Regions from separate parts of the Ensifer sp. ENS09 genome, predicted to be linked through region 1. Evidence: predicted binding sites of a transcription regulator. Region 1 holds the regulator's gene; the other holds the start of a gene.

Region 1 (7,817 bases):
CCCTCGGCTCGCTCTACATGATGCTGATCGTGCTGGTGCTGTCGCTTCCGATCGGCGTCGCCGCCTCGATCTACCTCGAGGAGTTTGCGCCGAAGAACCGGCTGACCGACCTGATCGAGGTCAACATCAACAACCTCGCGGCCGTTCCGTCGATCGTCTACGGTCTCCTGGGCCTTGCCGTCTTCATCAACTTCGCCGGCATGCCGCGCTCGGCAGCCGTCGTCGGCGGCTTCGTGCTGACGTTGATGACCCTGCCGACGATCATCATCGCCACCCGTGCGGCGTTGAAGGCGGTCCCGCCGTCGATCCGCTCGGCGGCCCTCGGTCTCGGTGCGTCGAAGATGCAGACCATCTTCCACCACGTGCTGCCGCTCGCCATGCCCGGTATCCTGACCGGCACCATCATCGGTCTTGCCCATGCGCTTGGCGAAACGGCGCCGCTGCTCCTGATCGGCATGGTTGCCTTCGTTGTCGATTTTCCCGGTTCGCCGATGGAACCGTCGACGGCGCTGCCGGTGCAGATCTACATGTGGGCCAACGAGGCGGAACGCGCCTTCGTCGAGCGCACCTCTGGCGCAATCATCATTCTTCTCATCTTCCTGGTCGTCATGAACCTTGGAGCCATTCTGTTGCGACGTCGCTTTGAGCGCCGCTGGTAGTGAGGTAATTACTATGAACATCATGTCAGAAGCAGCAGTCGAGAAGGCCCTGGATCAGAAAATGAACACCGTGCCCTACAAGATGATCGGCAAGGATGTGTCGGTCTACTACGGCGAGAAGCGCGCGCTTTTCGACGTCAACCTCAACATCCGCGAGAACACCGTCACGGCGCTGATCGGTCCTTCGGGTTGCGGCAAGTCGACCTTCCTGCGCACGCTGAACCGCATGAACGACACGATCGAGAACTGCCGCGTCACCGGCAAGATCACGCTCGACGAGGACGACATCTATGACCCGACGATCGACGTCGTCGAACTGCGCGCCCGCGTCGGCATGGTCTTCCAGAAGCCGAACCCGTTCCCGAAGTCGATCTACGACAACGTCGCCTACGGTCCGCGCATCCACGGACTTGCCCGCACCAAGGCCGATTTTGACGAAGTGGTCGAGACCAGCCTGCAGAAGGCCGGTCTGTGGAACGAGGTAAAGGATCGTCTGCAGGAGCCGGGCACTGGCCTTTCCGGTGGTCAGCAGCAGCGCCTCTGCATCGCCCGTGCGGTCGCCGTCAGCCCGGAAGTCATCCTGATGGACGAGCCCTGCTCTGCGCTTGATCCGATCGCGACGGCCAAGGTTGAAGAGCTCATCCACGAACTGCGCACGAACTTCACGATCGTCATCGTGACCCATTCGATGCAGCAGGCCGCCCGCGTTTCGCAGCGCACCGCCATGTTCCACCTCGGCAATCTCGTCGAGGAGAACGACACCGACAAGATGTTCACCAATCCGGATGACCAGCGCACCCAGGATTACATCATGGGCCGCTTCGGCTGAGGCCGCATAAGGCTGCAACAGTAACTGCAAAGCGCCCGTAAGGATCGACGATCATGTCCATGCATATCATGTCCGCCTATGACGAAGAACTGAAGTACCTGACGCGCCGCATCTCGGAGATGGGCGGTCTCGCCGAGCAGATGGTCGCCGAATCCGTTCGCGCGCTGGTCAATTCCGACCTCGCTCTCGCACAGAAGGTGATCTCGGACGACACCGTTCTCGACGACGCCGAGCGCCAGATCGGCGAGAAGGCGATCGTCACCATCGCCAAGCGCCAGCCGGTCGCCGCCGACCTGCGCGAGATCATGGGGTCGATCCGCATCGCCTCCGATCTGGAACGCGTCGGCGACCTTGGCAAGAACACCGCCAAGCGCGTGATCGCGGTTGCCGGATCCGGCATTCCGCGCAAGCTCGCCCGCGGCCTGGAGCACCTGGCAGAGCTTGCTCTCGTCCAGCTCAAGGAGGTGCTCGACGTCTACGCTTCGCGCTCGCCTGAGAAGGCCAACAGCATCCGCGAGCGCGACGAGGAGATCGATGCGATCTACACCTCGCTGTTCCGCGAGCTCTTGACCTACATGATGGAAGATCCGCGCAACATCACGCCCTGCACGCATCTTCTGTTCTGCGCCAAGAACATCGAGCGCATCGGCGACCATGCGACCAATATCGCTGAGACGATCTATTACATGGCGACGGGCGCCCAGCCGGAAGGCGAGCGTCCGAAGGATGACACCACGTCGACGCTGGGCTCGGTCAACGACTGAGCGCCAAGCGCGCCGCAAGCATGCATGCCCTTTGAAATCTGATCCGGTCGCGGCTTCGGTCGCGGCCCCGAGTTCCTGTATCTGAAGCACGCGGTTTTCGCCCCGCCTTTGAAATCGGCGGATGTGCTCCAGATTTAGAGTGTCTGAGCGCCGGCCGGGCCGATGAGCCCAAAGGCCGCCCGCGGTAAGGAGACGTTACCTGATGTTGCCAAAAATCGCCGTAGTCGAAGACGAAGAGGCGCTGAGCGTTCTGCTGCGTTACAATCTGGAAGCCGAAGGCTTCGACGTCGACACGATCCTCAGGGGCGACGAGGCGGAGATCCGGCTTCAGGAGCGGCTGCCCGACCTGCTTATCCTCGACTGGATGCTGCCCGGTGTTTCCGGCATTGAACTTTGCCGTCGGCTGCGCCAGCGTCCGGAGACCGAACGTCTGCCGATCATCATGCTGACGGCGCGCGGCGAGGAAAGCGAGCGCGTCCGGGGTTTGGCGACCGGCGCCGACGACTATGTGGTCAAGCCCTTCTCGACGCCGGAGCTGATGGCGCGCGTCAAGGCGATGCTGCGCCGGGCAAAGCCCGAGGTGCTCTCGACTCTGCTTCGCTGCGGCGACATCGAACTCGACCGCGAGACCCACCGCGTTCATCGCCGCAGCCGCGAAGTGCGCCTCGGCCCGACCGAGTTCCGTCTTCTGGAGTTCCTGATGTCCTCGCCGGGCCGCGTCTTCTCTCGCTCGCAGCTTCTGGATGGCGTCTGGGGGCATGACATCTATGTCGACGAGCGCACCGTCGACGTGCATGTCGGTCGTCTGCGTAAGGCTCTGAACTTCTCGAACATGCCCGACGTCATCCGCACCGTTCGCGGCGCCGGCTATTCGCTCGAAAGCTGAGCGGTCTGAAAGTCGCCAACAAAAAAAGGGGCCGATCGGCCCCTTTTTTTGTTGATGCTGTCCGGCTTCTTAGCGGGCCCTGCGGCGCTCCCCCGACGGCTGGTAGGCCAGCCGCGCATGGAAGGTGCAGTAAGGCGAGGCTTCCGGGGAATCGTTGCCGCAGAAGTGAAACTCTTCCTTCAGCGGGTCGCCGATCGGCCACTTGCAGGTGCGCTCGGTGAGCTGGGTCAGCTCGAGGCGGCGCGACATCGGCACGACAACGTCGGTCCGGGTGCTGAAATCCTGCTCGGCAACGAGATCGACTTCGATTTCTTCCTTGAGAACGACAGCGCCGGCCGCGCGTGCAACCGGGCGGGTCGAAACGCGCGAAGCGTAGTTCGGCGCGCGCGGTGCCGAAGTCGGGCGCTTCGGACGGGCCGCCGTCGTGGTGCTGCCACCGGCCTTGGCGCGACCCGGCAGGCTCAGGCGGTGAACCTTGCCGATGACAGCGTTACGGCTGACGCCGCCGAGCTGTGCCGCGATCTGGCTTGCGCTCAGGCCCTCGGACCAAAGCTTCTTCAGTTTCTCCACCCGCTCGTCAGTCCAGTTCATTTCTGCACTCTCCGTTCTCAGCGTTGGGGATGGCAGAATCCCTCACCGCACCCCGGCTGAGCCCCGGGGTTGCAAACGCGATAACTCTTTTGGTGACTAGGTCCGCCGCATGCGTCTAGTAATTGAATGTTAACGTACTGACCGCTGGACTCTGTGGCAAGAGTCCCGGGAATCAGGCCGAATCGATTTCGTAGTTTTCCCCAACTTGCTCGGCCAGCGTTGCATTTTTGCAAGCCCTCCCGGACGATTTTTCTGCTGCCAGGAATCGACCCTTCATGTTGCGCTGCAAGGCTTGGTTTTGTTGACATTGCACCGCGAAATGGGAATAGTGCCTGCGCCGCCGAAAGGCGGCATTTTTGATTTTTATCGGCCCGCGTGAGGCGCGGGATCGATGTCGATCTGGAGTGAAGGAGAGCCTCGCATGACTGCAACAACGCCGCTTTACGATACCTACATGCGCGCGCCGTTGCGTTTCGAGCGAGGAGAGGGCGCCTGGCTGATCGCTGAAGACGGCACGCGTTATCTCGATTTCGGTGCCGGCGTTGCCGTGAACTCGCTCGGCCACGCGCATCCCCACCTCGTCGACGCGCTGAAGGCGCAGGCCGACAAGGTTTGGCATCTGTCCAACCTCTATGAGATTGCGGGCCAGGAAAGCCTCGGTCGCCGGCTGACCGCGGTGACCTTTGCCGACAAGGTGTTCTTCACCAATTCGGGTGCGGAAGCGCTGGAATGCGCCATCAAGACGGCACGGCGTTACCACTTCTCCAAGGGTCACCCGGAGAAGTTCCATGTCATCACCTTCGAAGGCGCCTTCCACGGCCGCACGATCGCGACGATCGCCGCCGGCGGTCAGCAGAAGTACATCGAAGGTTTCGGGCCGAAGGCGCCGGGCTTCTACCAGGTCCCGTTCGGCGATATCGCTGCCGTGAAGAATGCGATCACAGAGGAAACTGCAGCGATCCTGATCGAGCCGATCCAGGGCGAGGGCGGCATCCGCCCGGCGACCAAGGAGTTCATGCAGGAACTGCGCGCGCTCTGCGACGAGTTCGGCCTGCTCCTGATCCTCGACGAGGTTCAAACCGGCGTCGGCCGCACCGGCAAGCTGTTTGCCTATGAATGGGCCGATATCCGTCCGGATATCATGGCGGTCGCCAAGGGTATCGGCGGCGGCTTCCCGTTCGGCGCGTGCCTGGCGACCGAGGAAGCCGCATCTGGTATGGTGGCGGGCACGCATGGCTCCACATATGGCGGCAACCCGCTGGCCATGGCCGTCGGCAACGCCGTGCTCGACGTCGTTCTGGCCGACGGGTTCCTCACGCATGTGCGCGATGTCGCGCTGGTCTTCCGTCAGGGTCTTGCGTCGCTCAAGGACCGTTTCCCTGATGTCATCGATGAGATCCGCGGCGACGGTCTGATGCTGGGCATCAAGGTGAAGGGCCCTTCGGCCGATCTGCTGAAGGAAATTCGCGCGGAGAAGCTTCTGGCCGTGCCGGCCGGCGAAAACGTACTGCGTTTGCTGCCGCCGCTAACGATCACGGCCGAGGAGGCCCGCGAGGGCCTGGCGCGTATCGAACGCGCCGCCGAGGCGGTTCGCAAGGCAAGCGGCAACGCCGCGGCCTGAAGGTAGCGACCCAGGGCCGACTAAGGCGTTAGAATGACCTTCGTGCGGGCACGTCGATAGCGTGCCGCACCAGGGACCGATTTTTCAGACAGGAACCGAGTACGATGGCAGGCACCAGACATTTTCTCGATCTTTCGGCCATGACGGCCGCCGACCTCCGGACGATCATCGACGATGCGCGCGTCCGAAAGGCGGCGACCAAGGCCGGAACCGCCGAGAAGCCGCTCGCCGGCAAGATGCTGGCGATGATCTTCGAAAAGCCCTCCACCCGTACGCGCGTTTCCTTCGATGTCGGCATGCGCCAGCTCGGCGGCGAAACCCTGTTTCTGTCGGGTACCGAAATGCAGCTCGGCCGCGCCGAGACGATCGGCGACACAGCCAAGGTCCTGTCGCGTTATGTCGACGCCATCATGATCCGCACCACCGACCACCGCCGTCTTCTGGAGCTGGCCGAACATGCGACGGTCCCCGTCATCAACGGCCTGACCGACGATACGCACCCCTGCCAGATCATGGCCGATATCCTGACCTTCGAGGAGCATCGCGGTCCGGTGAAGGGCAAGACGATTGCCTGGACCGGTGACGGCAACAACGTGCTGCATTCGCTGATCGAAGGTTCCGCCCGTTTCGGCTACCGTATGAACATGGCCGTGCCGCTCGGCTCCGAGCCGCAGGACAAGTTCCTGAATTGGGCGCGCAACAATGGCGGCGAGGTCCTCTTGTGTCATGACGCCGAGCAGGCCGTCGCCGACGCCAATTGCGTCGTGACCGACACGTGGATTTCGATGAACCAGGAACACCGCGCCCGCGGCCACAACGTCTTCCAGCCCTATCAGGTCAACGAGGCGCTGATGAAGCGTGCGGCCTCCGATGCGCTGTTCATGCACTGCCTGCCGGCGCACCGCGGCGAAGAGGTCACCGACGACGTGATCGACGGCCCGCAGTCGGTGGTCTTCGATGAGGCGGAAAACCGCCTGCACGCGCAGAAGTCGGTCATCGCCTGGTGCATGGGGCTCGTCTGAGCCGGCTTCCCGGTCGCGCGACTGCGGCGAAGAGGCTTCGGTGCGCTCCGCCGAGCGTGCGCCATATAGGGGCGTGTGCACCGCACTTGACATTGTCCACGTGCGACACGATTTAGGCGGCATACGGGCGCTCCTGAATGTAGTGAGCGCGCAACCGTCGAGGTGGTGCGTTGCTATGGCGGCGGCACATACCTGGTGGACAATCCGTTTATCGCGGGATCAACTGAGACAGCGAGCACGTTGCGCGGGGATAGCAATATCTCTGGTGCAACTTGGTGGCTGAAGGCAAGGAGCAAGACATGACTGACATGACGCCAGGGCTTGGTGAGTTCGACTTTGCCGGTGACGATCACGTCGTGCCTTTCCAGGTGGAAGGCCTCGACGTGCGCGGCCGCGCCGTGCAGCTCGGCCCCATGCTGGACGCAATCCTCGAGCGCCACAACTATCCGCTTCCGGTCGCACGTCTGGTTGCCGAAACCGTCGTGCTCACCGTGCTGCTCGGGACCTCGCTGAAGTTCGAAGGCAAGCTGATCGTCCAGACGCAAGGCGATGGCCCGGTCGATCTGGTCGTCGCCGATTTCTCGACGCCGGATCGCGTGCGCGCCTATGCCCGCTACGATCAGGAAGCGCTCGCGGCTGCCGAAAAGGACGGCCGAACCCTTTCGCACGAGCTGCTCGGAAAGGGCGTGCTCGCCTTCACCATCGACCAGGGCGCACATACCCAGCGTTACCAGGGTATCGTTGCGCTCGACGGAGCGACGCTGGAAGAAATCGCCGGCGTCTATTTCCGGCAGTCGGAGCAGATCCCGACCAAGGTGCGCCTTGGCGTGGCCGAGCTTCTCGATCGCGACGAAAACGGCAAGCCGCGCCATCGGTGGCGCGCCGGCGGCATGGTCGCGCAGTTCCTGCCAGAAGCGCCGGAGCGCATGCGCCAGCCCGACCTCTCGGGCGGCGACGGCGATGACGGCGAAAGCACGTTCGAGGACGACGATCTCTGGGCCGAAGCCAAGGTGATGGTCGAAACGATCGACATGGACGAATTGACCGATCCGATGGTCGGAACCGAGCGGCTGCTTTATCGCCTGTTCCACGAGCGCGGCGTTCGCGTCTATGAACCGCAAGCGGTCTATGACCGTTGCAGCTGCTCGCGCGAAAAGCTTCAGTCGGTGTTGTCCAACCTGAGCACGGACGACCTCGAAAGCACCATCGACGATGGCGAAGTCAAGGTGACCTGCGAGTTCTGCTCGACGACCTATCGCTTCGAAGCTAGCGAGGTGCGCCCGCAGTAGCGGGCGCCTCCGGTCGACTGGCCGCGAGTTAGAGCGACGTCAGTGAAGGACAGGCTGTTCCGGATGGCGTCAGTTCAGGGTGCGCACGAGCCCGGGTGAATCGAGCGAGAAGGCGGGGATGGCCACGTTGAAGGTCTCTCCGCCTTCCGATTCCAT
Region 2 (7,817 bases), on a different contig from region 1:
ATCTCGCCTTCCTGCGGCAGCGCCTTGGCGCGGCTGAGGCCGAGCGTTGCATAGCCGGCGATGGTTCCGGCCACGTCAACGACGAGCAGCGTCGCAGGCCCACGGGTCGCCTTGCGCCACCAAGTCTCGTCGCGGCGATTGACCATCTGAACGAGCGGACGATGGGGGATGAGACCACCATAGGTCTGCAGCCACGAAACGCGGTGCACATCGGCAATTGCCGACGCTTCCTGCGGCTCCCCGGGCCGAATCTCTATCGAAACAGTCTTCATGACTCGCGACTCTAAACACACACAAGGCGAACAGGAATCCCGCCCGGTTGCCGGCCTGCGTTAACCCACAGGCAACTTTAACGGCACCCAATGGAAGGTTAACGCCTTTTTAACTTTATCCGCAAGTCGCCCATCGGTGGCACACACAGCAAAAAACCCCGGATCGCTCCGGGGTTTTCTGAAAGTCATGGGATCGATCAGGATCGATCAGGCAGCGCCGGCCGTGCGGGCCTTTTCGAAGCGCTTGCGATCGTTCGGGTCGAGATGCAACTTGCGCAGGCGGATCGACTTCGGCGTCACTTCGACAAGCTCGTCGTCCTGGATCCAGGAGAGCGCGCGCTCGAGCGTCATGCGGATCGGCGGCGTCAGGCGAACAGCTTCGTCCTTGCCGGCGGCGCGCATGTTGGTGAGCTTCTTGCCCTTGAGAACGTTCACTTCGAGGTCGTTGTCGCGGGTGTGGATGCCGATGATCATGCCGGCATAGACCTTCTCGCCGGCGTCGATGATCATCGGGCCGCGGTCTTCCAGGTTGAACATCGCGTAGGCAACCGATTCACCGGCGTCATTCGACAAGAGAACGCCGTTGACGCGACCACCGATCTCACCCTTGTAGGGCTGATAGGCGTGGAACAGGCGGTTCATGATCGCCGTGCCGCGGGTGTCGGTCAGAAGTTCCGACTGGTAGCCGATGAGGCCGCGGGTCGGAGCGAAGAACACCAGGCGAACGCGATTGCCGCCCGAAGGACGCAGTTCGACCATCTCGGCCTTGCGCTCGGACATCTTCTGAACGACGACGCCCGAATGCTCTTCGTCGACGTCGATGACCACTTCTTCGATCGGCTCGAGCAGCTGGCCGTTGTCATCCTTGTGCATGACCACGCGCGGACGCGAAACGGCAAGTTCGAAGCCTTCGCGGCGCATGGTTTCGATCAGAACCGCAAGCTGCAGTTCGCCGCGGCCCGATACGAAGAAGGAGTCCTTTTCCGAGGATTCTTCGATCTTCAGCGCAACGTTGCCTTCGGCTTCCTTGAACAGGCGATCGCGGATGACGCGGCTCGTGACCTTGTCGCCTTCGGTGCCGGCAAGCGGCGAGTCGTTGACGATGAAGGACATGGTGACGGTCGGCGGGTCGATCGGCTGGGCGGTCAGCGCTTCGGCAACACTCGGGTCGCAGAAGGTGTCGGCGACGGTGCCCTTGGTAAGGCCGGCGATCGCGACGATGTCGCCTGCCTGCGCTTCTTCGATCGGCTGGCGCTCGATGCCGCGGAAGGCGAGGATCTTCGAGATACGGCCGCTTTCGAGCAGCTTGCCATCCTGGCCGAGCACCTTGACGGCCTGGTTCGGCTTGACCGAGCCCGAGTGAACGCGGCCGGTGATGATACGGCCGAGGAAGGGGTTGGCCTCAAGGATCGTGCCGATCATGCGGAACGGGCCTTCGGCAACCGTCGGCTCCGGCACGTGCTTGAGCACCAGGTCGAGCAACGGCGCCATGCCCTGGTCCTTCGGACCTTCCGGGTTGACGTTCATCCAGCCATCGCGGCCCGAACCGTAGAGGATCGGGAAGTCGAGCTGCTCGTCGGAAGCGTCGAGGTTGGCGAAGAGGTCGAAGACTTCGTTGATGACTTCTTCGTGGCGACCATCCGGGCGGTCGATCTTGTTGATGGCGACGATCGGCTTCAGACCGACCTTCAAGGCCTTGCCGACGACGAACTTCGTCTGCGGCATCGGGCCTTCGGAAGCGTCGACGAGAACGATGGCGCCATCCACCATCGACAGGATGCGCTCGACTTCACCGCCGAAGTCGGCGTGGCCGGGGGTGTCGACGATGTTGATGCGCGTTCCCTTCCACTCGACCGAGGTCGCCTTGGCGAGAATGGTGATGCCGCGTTCTTTTTCGATGTCGTTGGAGTCCATGACGCGTTCGGCAACGCGCTGGTTTTCGCGGAACGAGCCCGACTGCTTCAGGAGCTCGTCAACAAGGGTCGTTTTCCCATGGTCGACGTGCGCGATAATCGCGATGTTACGAATGCTCATTTTTCGTCTCGGAAGGTTCAGGGCAAGCCCCGATGGGCCACGCCGCTTTTTCAATGGTCGCGCTCATACAGGTTTTTTTGCGATTGCGAAAGGGGGGCGCACGCATGAGCGTCGTGGTCAAATGCCGGTAGGCCATGGGTTTGCACTCGCCAGGGGTCTCGCGAACGCCGTTTGGAAAGCTGTTGGCCGCAACCGAATTCCTCATGCAATTGCGGCCGGATCGAGCGTCACGCGCCAGAGTTCCTGGTCCTGCCGGTCCATCAGCCGCACCGTCATTTGCTGCGTCTGGCCGTTGATATCGACGATGCCGAAGAACTGCAGGCCGGCCGATGGCGGCAGGTTGCTGTCGATGCCGCCGCCGGACGCCTTGATGAAGCGGACCTCCGGCCCGAAGGTCATGTCGAGCTCCTTCGGCCCGTAGGTGCCGGAATGCAGCGGCCCGGACACGAACTCCCAAAACGGCGTGAAATCCTTGAAGGCGGCGCGACCCGGATCGTAGTGATGCGCGGCGGTGTAGTGCACGTCCGCCGTCAGCCAGACGAGATTGTCGATGCCGTTGTCGCGGATGAAGCGCAGAAGATCGGCAAACTCGCGCTCGCGCCCTTGAGGCGCGCCATTATCGCCATTGGCGATCGCGTCCGAACCGCGCCGGTTGGTGTAATCGTCCCAGACGACGAGACCGATCGGCATGTCGCAGGCGATCACTTTCCAGGTGGCCCGCGAGGCAGCCAACTCGCGCTTTAGCCAGTCGACCTGTCGCCAGCCGAACAGCGCGCCGCCGCCGTCTTCCTGGTTGGCGCCACGATAGGATCTGAGGTCGACGAAAAACACGTCGAGCATGGGGCCATAGGCGATCTTGCGGAAGATGCGGCCGGGCTGCGTCGCGACGTTGCGGATCGGCGTCATCTCATTGAACGCCCGCGCCGCCCGCTCCGCATAGACGGCAACATCCTTTTCCGGATAGCGCGCGTCGTCGCGCAGGTCGGTCGAGGCCGACCAGTTGTTCAGCACCTCGTGGTCGTCCCATTGATAGAAAGTGGGGCACACGGCGTTGAGTTGCCGCACATGCTCGTCGAGCAGATTGTATTTCCATTGCCCGCGATATTCTTCGAGCGTGCGCGCCACGTCACGTTTCTCGTGCGTCACCACCCTGTTCTTCCAGATGCCGCCGTCGCGAAGCTTGATCTCGTCGGGAATCGGGTTGTCGGCATAGATCGTATCGCCGGAGTGAATGAAGAAGTCCGGCTCGTGCTGGCGCATCGTCGCATAGGTCTTCATGCCGACATCGTCGATGCCCCAGCCCTGCCCGGCGGTATCGCCAGACCAGACGAAGCGGATCGAGCGCTTGCGCAAGGGGGCCGTACGGAATCGGCCGGTGACCGGCTCGGAGACGTGGTTCACGTCGTAGAGATCCGTGGCGGTGAAGCGATAGAAGATGTCCTGGTCCGGCAGCAACCCATCGAGCGAGCACTTGACCGCACAGTCCGTCTGCGGCGTCGCGGTCAGATCGGCAAGGCGAAAGGAATTGGAGAAGCTCTCGGTGGTCGAATATTCGACCGACACCTTCGACGGACGATCCACTCGCGTCCAGATCATGCCGGAGGATGTGTCGACATCGCCCGATTGCACGCCATGAATGAATTCCGGCCGCCCGTAGCCGCGCGCATAAAAAGGTGTCGCGAGACCGGATGAGGCCACGAAGCCCGCGGCACCGGCGGAAAGCAGGAAAGAACGCCTTGAAAGCGTCTTGAGGATATCGGCCAAACAGACCTCCGATTCGGCAGCGCCATCGTGCGTGCCGGACCTTTGGTCATCTGGGTGTCAGCGACGTAACAGGGCCATGAAACTATTTGAACGGTTTGGCGACAGTTCGGTGAAGGTCGGCGCCGGCCGCGGCGACAATGGCACGATGGCAATCGCCAACAATGCTGCTATCAAGGTGACCGTCGTTGACCTCGGTGAACCCAGGCAACGACCCCGCCCCTGCCGCCGATGGCGGCCCCCTATTCGACAGGTGATTATCGTGCCCCACGCCGCCAACGTCTCCGTCCGCGACCGCCTGGAACAGATCCTGAGCCGGCTCAACGATCGCCGGCACGCGGAAAAGGCTTTCGTCCGTCTCTACGAGGAAAGCGCGCGCCGCGAGGCCGACGCGGCCGACCGGCGCCGGCAGGCGGGGGATAGCCTTGGGCCGCTCGACGGCAAGATCATCTCGATCAAGGATCTCTTGGATGTCGCCGGCGAACCGACGCTTGCCGGCTCCATCATTCGCCGCGGCGCGCCGCCGGCCCAAGAAGACGCGCTCGTTGTCCAGCGGCTGCGTGCTGCCGGCGCCGTGATTATCGGCAAGACGCATATGACAGAGTTCGCCTTCACGGCGGTCGGGCTCAATCCGCACTACCCCGTGCCCGGCAACGCCACCGACGAAAGCCTGATCCCCGGTGGCTCATCCTCTGGCGCCGGCGTCTCGGCGGCCGAAGGCACCTGCGACATCGCCATCGGCTCCGACACCGGCGGCTCCATCCGCATCCCTGCGGCGCTGAACGGCATCGTCGGCTTCAAGCCGACGGCGAACCGCATTCCGCTCGATGGTGGCTTTCCGCTCTCGCCGGTTCTGGATTCGCTCGGACCGCTCGCCCGGACCGTTGCCGATTGCGTTGCAGCTGACGCCGTGATGGCCGGCGAGCAACCAAAACCGCCCGTCGGCCGTTCGATTGCGGGCCTACGGATCGGCATCCCCCGCGGCAGGTTGTTTGAAGACCTCTCCCCCGAAGTCGCCGATGCCTTCGCCGCAAGCCTCGACCGGTTGGAGAAAGCGGGTGCTGAGATTGTCGACTGCACGATCGACGACTTGATCGAGAAACTCGGCGAAGCGACACGCATCGGCTCGATTGCGGGCCTGGAGGCAAGCCGCGTCCATGCGGACTGGCTGGGCGACGAGACCGCCCGCGTCGACGACAGGGTCAAAGTCTCGCTTCGCCGTCGCATCTTGGTGGCCGACGCGGCGATCTCGGACCTGCTGCAAACCCGGCATGCGCTCACCCTCGCCATGGACGAGCGGCTTTCGCCCTATGACCTCATCGCACTGCCGACGACGCCGATTGCCGCCGTGTCGATTGCCAGCGTCGACAACGACGCCAAAGAGTACGACCGCGTGGAAAGTCTGCTGCTGCGCAACTGCCAGGTCGCCAACCAGTTCGATCTCACCGCCATTACCGTGCCGATGCCGGGCCTCGTGCGTCCGGCTGGACTGATGCTGGTGGGGAGAAACGGAACCGATGCGACCGTCCTATCCGTCGCTCTTTCGGCCGAAGCGTTGCTGCAGGAAAACTGAGCGGCAGCCGCTGGTCATGCCACGGCCGGTCGGCCTGCAAGCAGGCCGGGGCGGCAGTCGTTACGGACAAGGGTGCCGGAGCGACGATTGGGCCGTCCAAACAGGATCCGCAAAGCCTTGTCCTCTGCCGCCGCGCGCCCGCCTGCGGGCGCATAGCGTCAACGCTTCAGGGCGCGAAGGATCAGCCAGACGGGCACACCGATGACCAGCAAAATCACCACCCAATGCCAGATAGAAATTGTCATCATGCGCCTCCACCCCTTGCGCTAGCGACGCGCATTCCGAGCTCTCTCGAAAAGGTCGACACGTCGCCGGTTAGAACCGGGCGAAGATAGGATGTTTCCTCGCCGATTCGCAACCGACGGTGGATCAGCCCGGAGGGGTAGCTCCCCGGGGAGACGCGCCCTGCTTCAATGCATCGTTTCGCCGGAGATCTCGTCGCTCAGGATGCGGAAGGCATCTTCAAGGGCGGCGACCAGCACGTCGGTCAGTTCGTCGCCGTCATTGTTCGCGAGATAGAGGGCAACCATCGAATCGGATGGATCGCGGTAATGCTCGATATCGTTTGACATATCATTGTCCTTTATTCGCCGTGTCACATCCCGGCCATTGCGGTGACGATAGGCGAAGGGACTTGCGTAAAGCTGGATGCATGATGTCCGACAAAGGGCATTCTGCACGCAACGTCGCGTTACTCTCCCTGCGTTCCCTAACGAGGTCGGCCGACAAAGGATAGAGGATAGCGACCTATTTCGCTCGCGCCGGGCGGCCGAGCACGCTAGAGCATGTCGCGGACGAACGGCGCGGGAATGAGCATGTCGAAGAAAACCAAGAGCGACGAAACCGCGGACGTGCAGCGCCTGAAGCTCGATTTCCCTGATATCCATGCGGATCTCATCGCCGGGCGCATCCCGTCGCTGCGCAAGGCGCTTATCGCGGCAGGGCTCAAGGACGAGCGCACGCGCCTCGACAAGCTCAAGAATTCCTGGACCAAGGCAAGCCCGGCCGAGCGTGAAACGTTCCTCAATTGGCTGAGCAGCAACGGCGCCGCGGACGGGTTTGCTCCGCGCGCTCAAATCGATCCACCGCTTGCAGCGCCCCCCGCGATTGCGAGCGGTCGTTACCTGCTGCCCGAAACGATCGCCGAAATCCGCACGATCATGAACCGCCGCCGGATGCGGGCGAACGACATCATGGCCGAGATGGGATTTGCCGGCGACGACCTGTCCCTCACCCGCGCCCTGTCGAAGGGCGCGAGCCTGCGGCTCTCGGTGATTGCCGCGCTGGAAACCTGGCTGCGCAACAACGCGGCGGAATGAACCTACAGGTCAATCGTCCGCTTTCGACGCCCCATTTCTCCGCCGCTGCAACCCGCATTGCCGGCGCCGCGACCGTTGCGCGCGTTCAGCAAAAGAAAATTGCAACTTAAACCTGAGCAGATCCTTGAAAGCACGAAAGCGGTGCTTTATGTTATTGCTCATGGCTCAGAGCAACCACACGTCGATCTTGTGCTACGACCTCGCGCCGGACGCGGACGCCAGACACGCGCTGGAAGAAACCTTCGTGGCCTACGCCGACATGCTGGCGATGCTCGATGAACTCGCCGGCGAAAAGGCGGGCGCCAACCTCGTAACGTTGCATGAACTTGCCTACGAAACGGTCCGGGAGCGCACCGGGCTTCCGGCACGGATGGTCACGCTCGGATTGCGTGACTTCGCGGCAAATCGCGGACAGCAGGCCAATGTCGGCCGGCTGCCGCTGGACGACAAGCTTTTTGCAATCAAGGGACCGTCGGACCTGACCGTCGCCACCGTGCGCGGTCGCGTCGCGATCCCATACGACGTCGCCGGTTATACATCCGGCACCCTGAATATCTTCGCCGCCCAGCTCGTTGCGCAGGACGGCGGCTATCAGATCCACATCGGCGTCACCCCGCATTCCGACCGAACGGAGAAGAAAATGATGACGAATGAAGGCATCCTGTCCCGCATGGGCCGCTTGATCGCCGGTCTCGCCAATGCCGCCGTCGACAAGGCGGAAGGCGGCAACAAGATCGTGATCGTCGAGCAGGCACTCCGCGAAATCGACGCGGCCGCCGAAGAGGCCCGGGTCGATATCGGCCAGGCGCGCGCCGAGGAATATCGCATCCTCAGCCGCCGCGACGAAATCGGCGCCGA

The links. The regulator PhoB, encoded in region 1, activates phosphate uptake and scavenging genes when phosphate is short. The targets are predictions, from matches to a motif close to TGTCATNNANCTGTCAT.
Region 2: the regulator PhoB is predicted to act here: its motif matches at 4,169-4,185, upstream of IB267_RS29485 (alkaline phosphatase).

The regions. Positions count from the first base shown of each region.
Region 1 covers NZ_JACVBP010000002.1:956,592-964,408, reverse strand. The annotation lists gene pstA (phosphate ABC transporter permease PstA) at 1-659, shown strand, start outside; gene pstB (phosphate ABC transporter ATP-binding protein PstB) at 673-1,488, shown strand; gene phoU (phosphate signaling complex protein PhoU) at 1,539-2,252, shown strand; gene phoB (phosphate regulon transcriptional regulator PhoB) at 2,455-3,138, shown strand; gene IB267_RS12765 (GcrA family cell cycle regulator) at 3,208-3,729, opposite strand; gene IB267_RS12760 (aspartate aminotransferase family protein) at 4,151-5,350, shown strand; gene argF (ornithine carbamoyltransferase) at 5,455-6,372, shown strand; gene IB267_RS12750 (Hsp33 family molecular chaperone) at 6,672-7,661, shown strand; gene apaG (Co2+/Mg2+ efflux protein ApaG) at 7,731-7,817, opposite strand, start outside.
Region 2 covers NZ_JACVBP010000007.1:133,893-141,709, forward strand. The annotation lists gene IB267_RS29475 (GNAT family N-acetyltransferase) at 1-272, opposite strand, end outside; gene typA (translational GTPase TypA) at 480-2,306, opposite strand; gene IB267_RS29485 (alkaline phosphatase) at 2,508-4,070, opposite strand; gene IB267_RS29490 (amidase) at 4,330-5,640, shown strand; gene IB267_RS33830 (twin-arginine translocase TatA/TatE family subunit) at 5,799-5,888, opposite strand; gene IB267_RS29500 (hypothetical protein) at 6,051-6,212, opposite strand; gene IB267_RS29505 (hypothetical protein) at 6,456-6,959, shown strand; gene IB267_RS29510 (PspA/IM30 family protein) at 7,108-7,817, shown strand, end outside.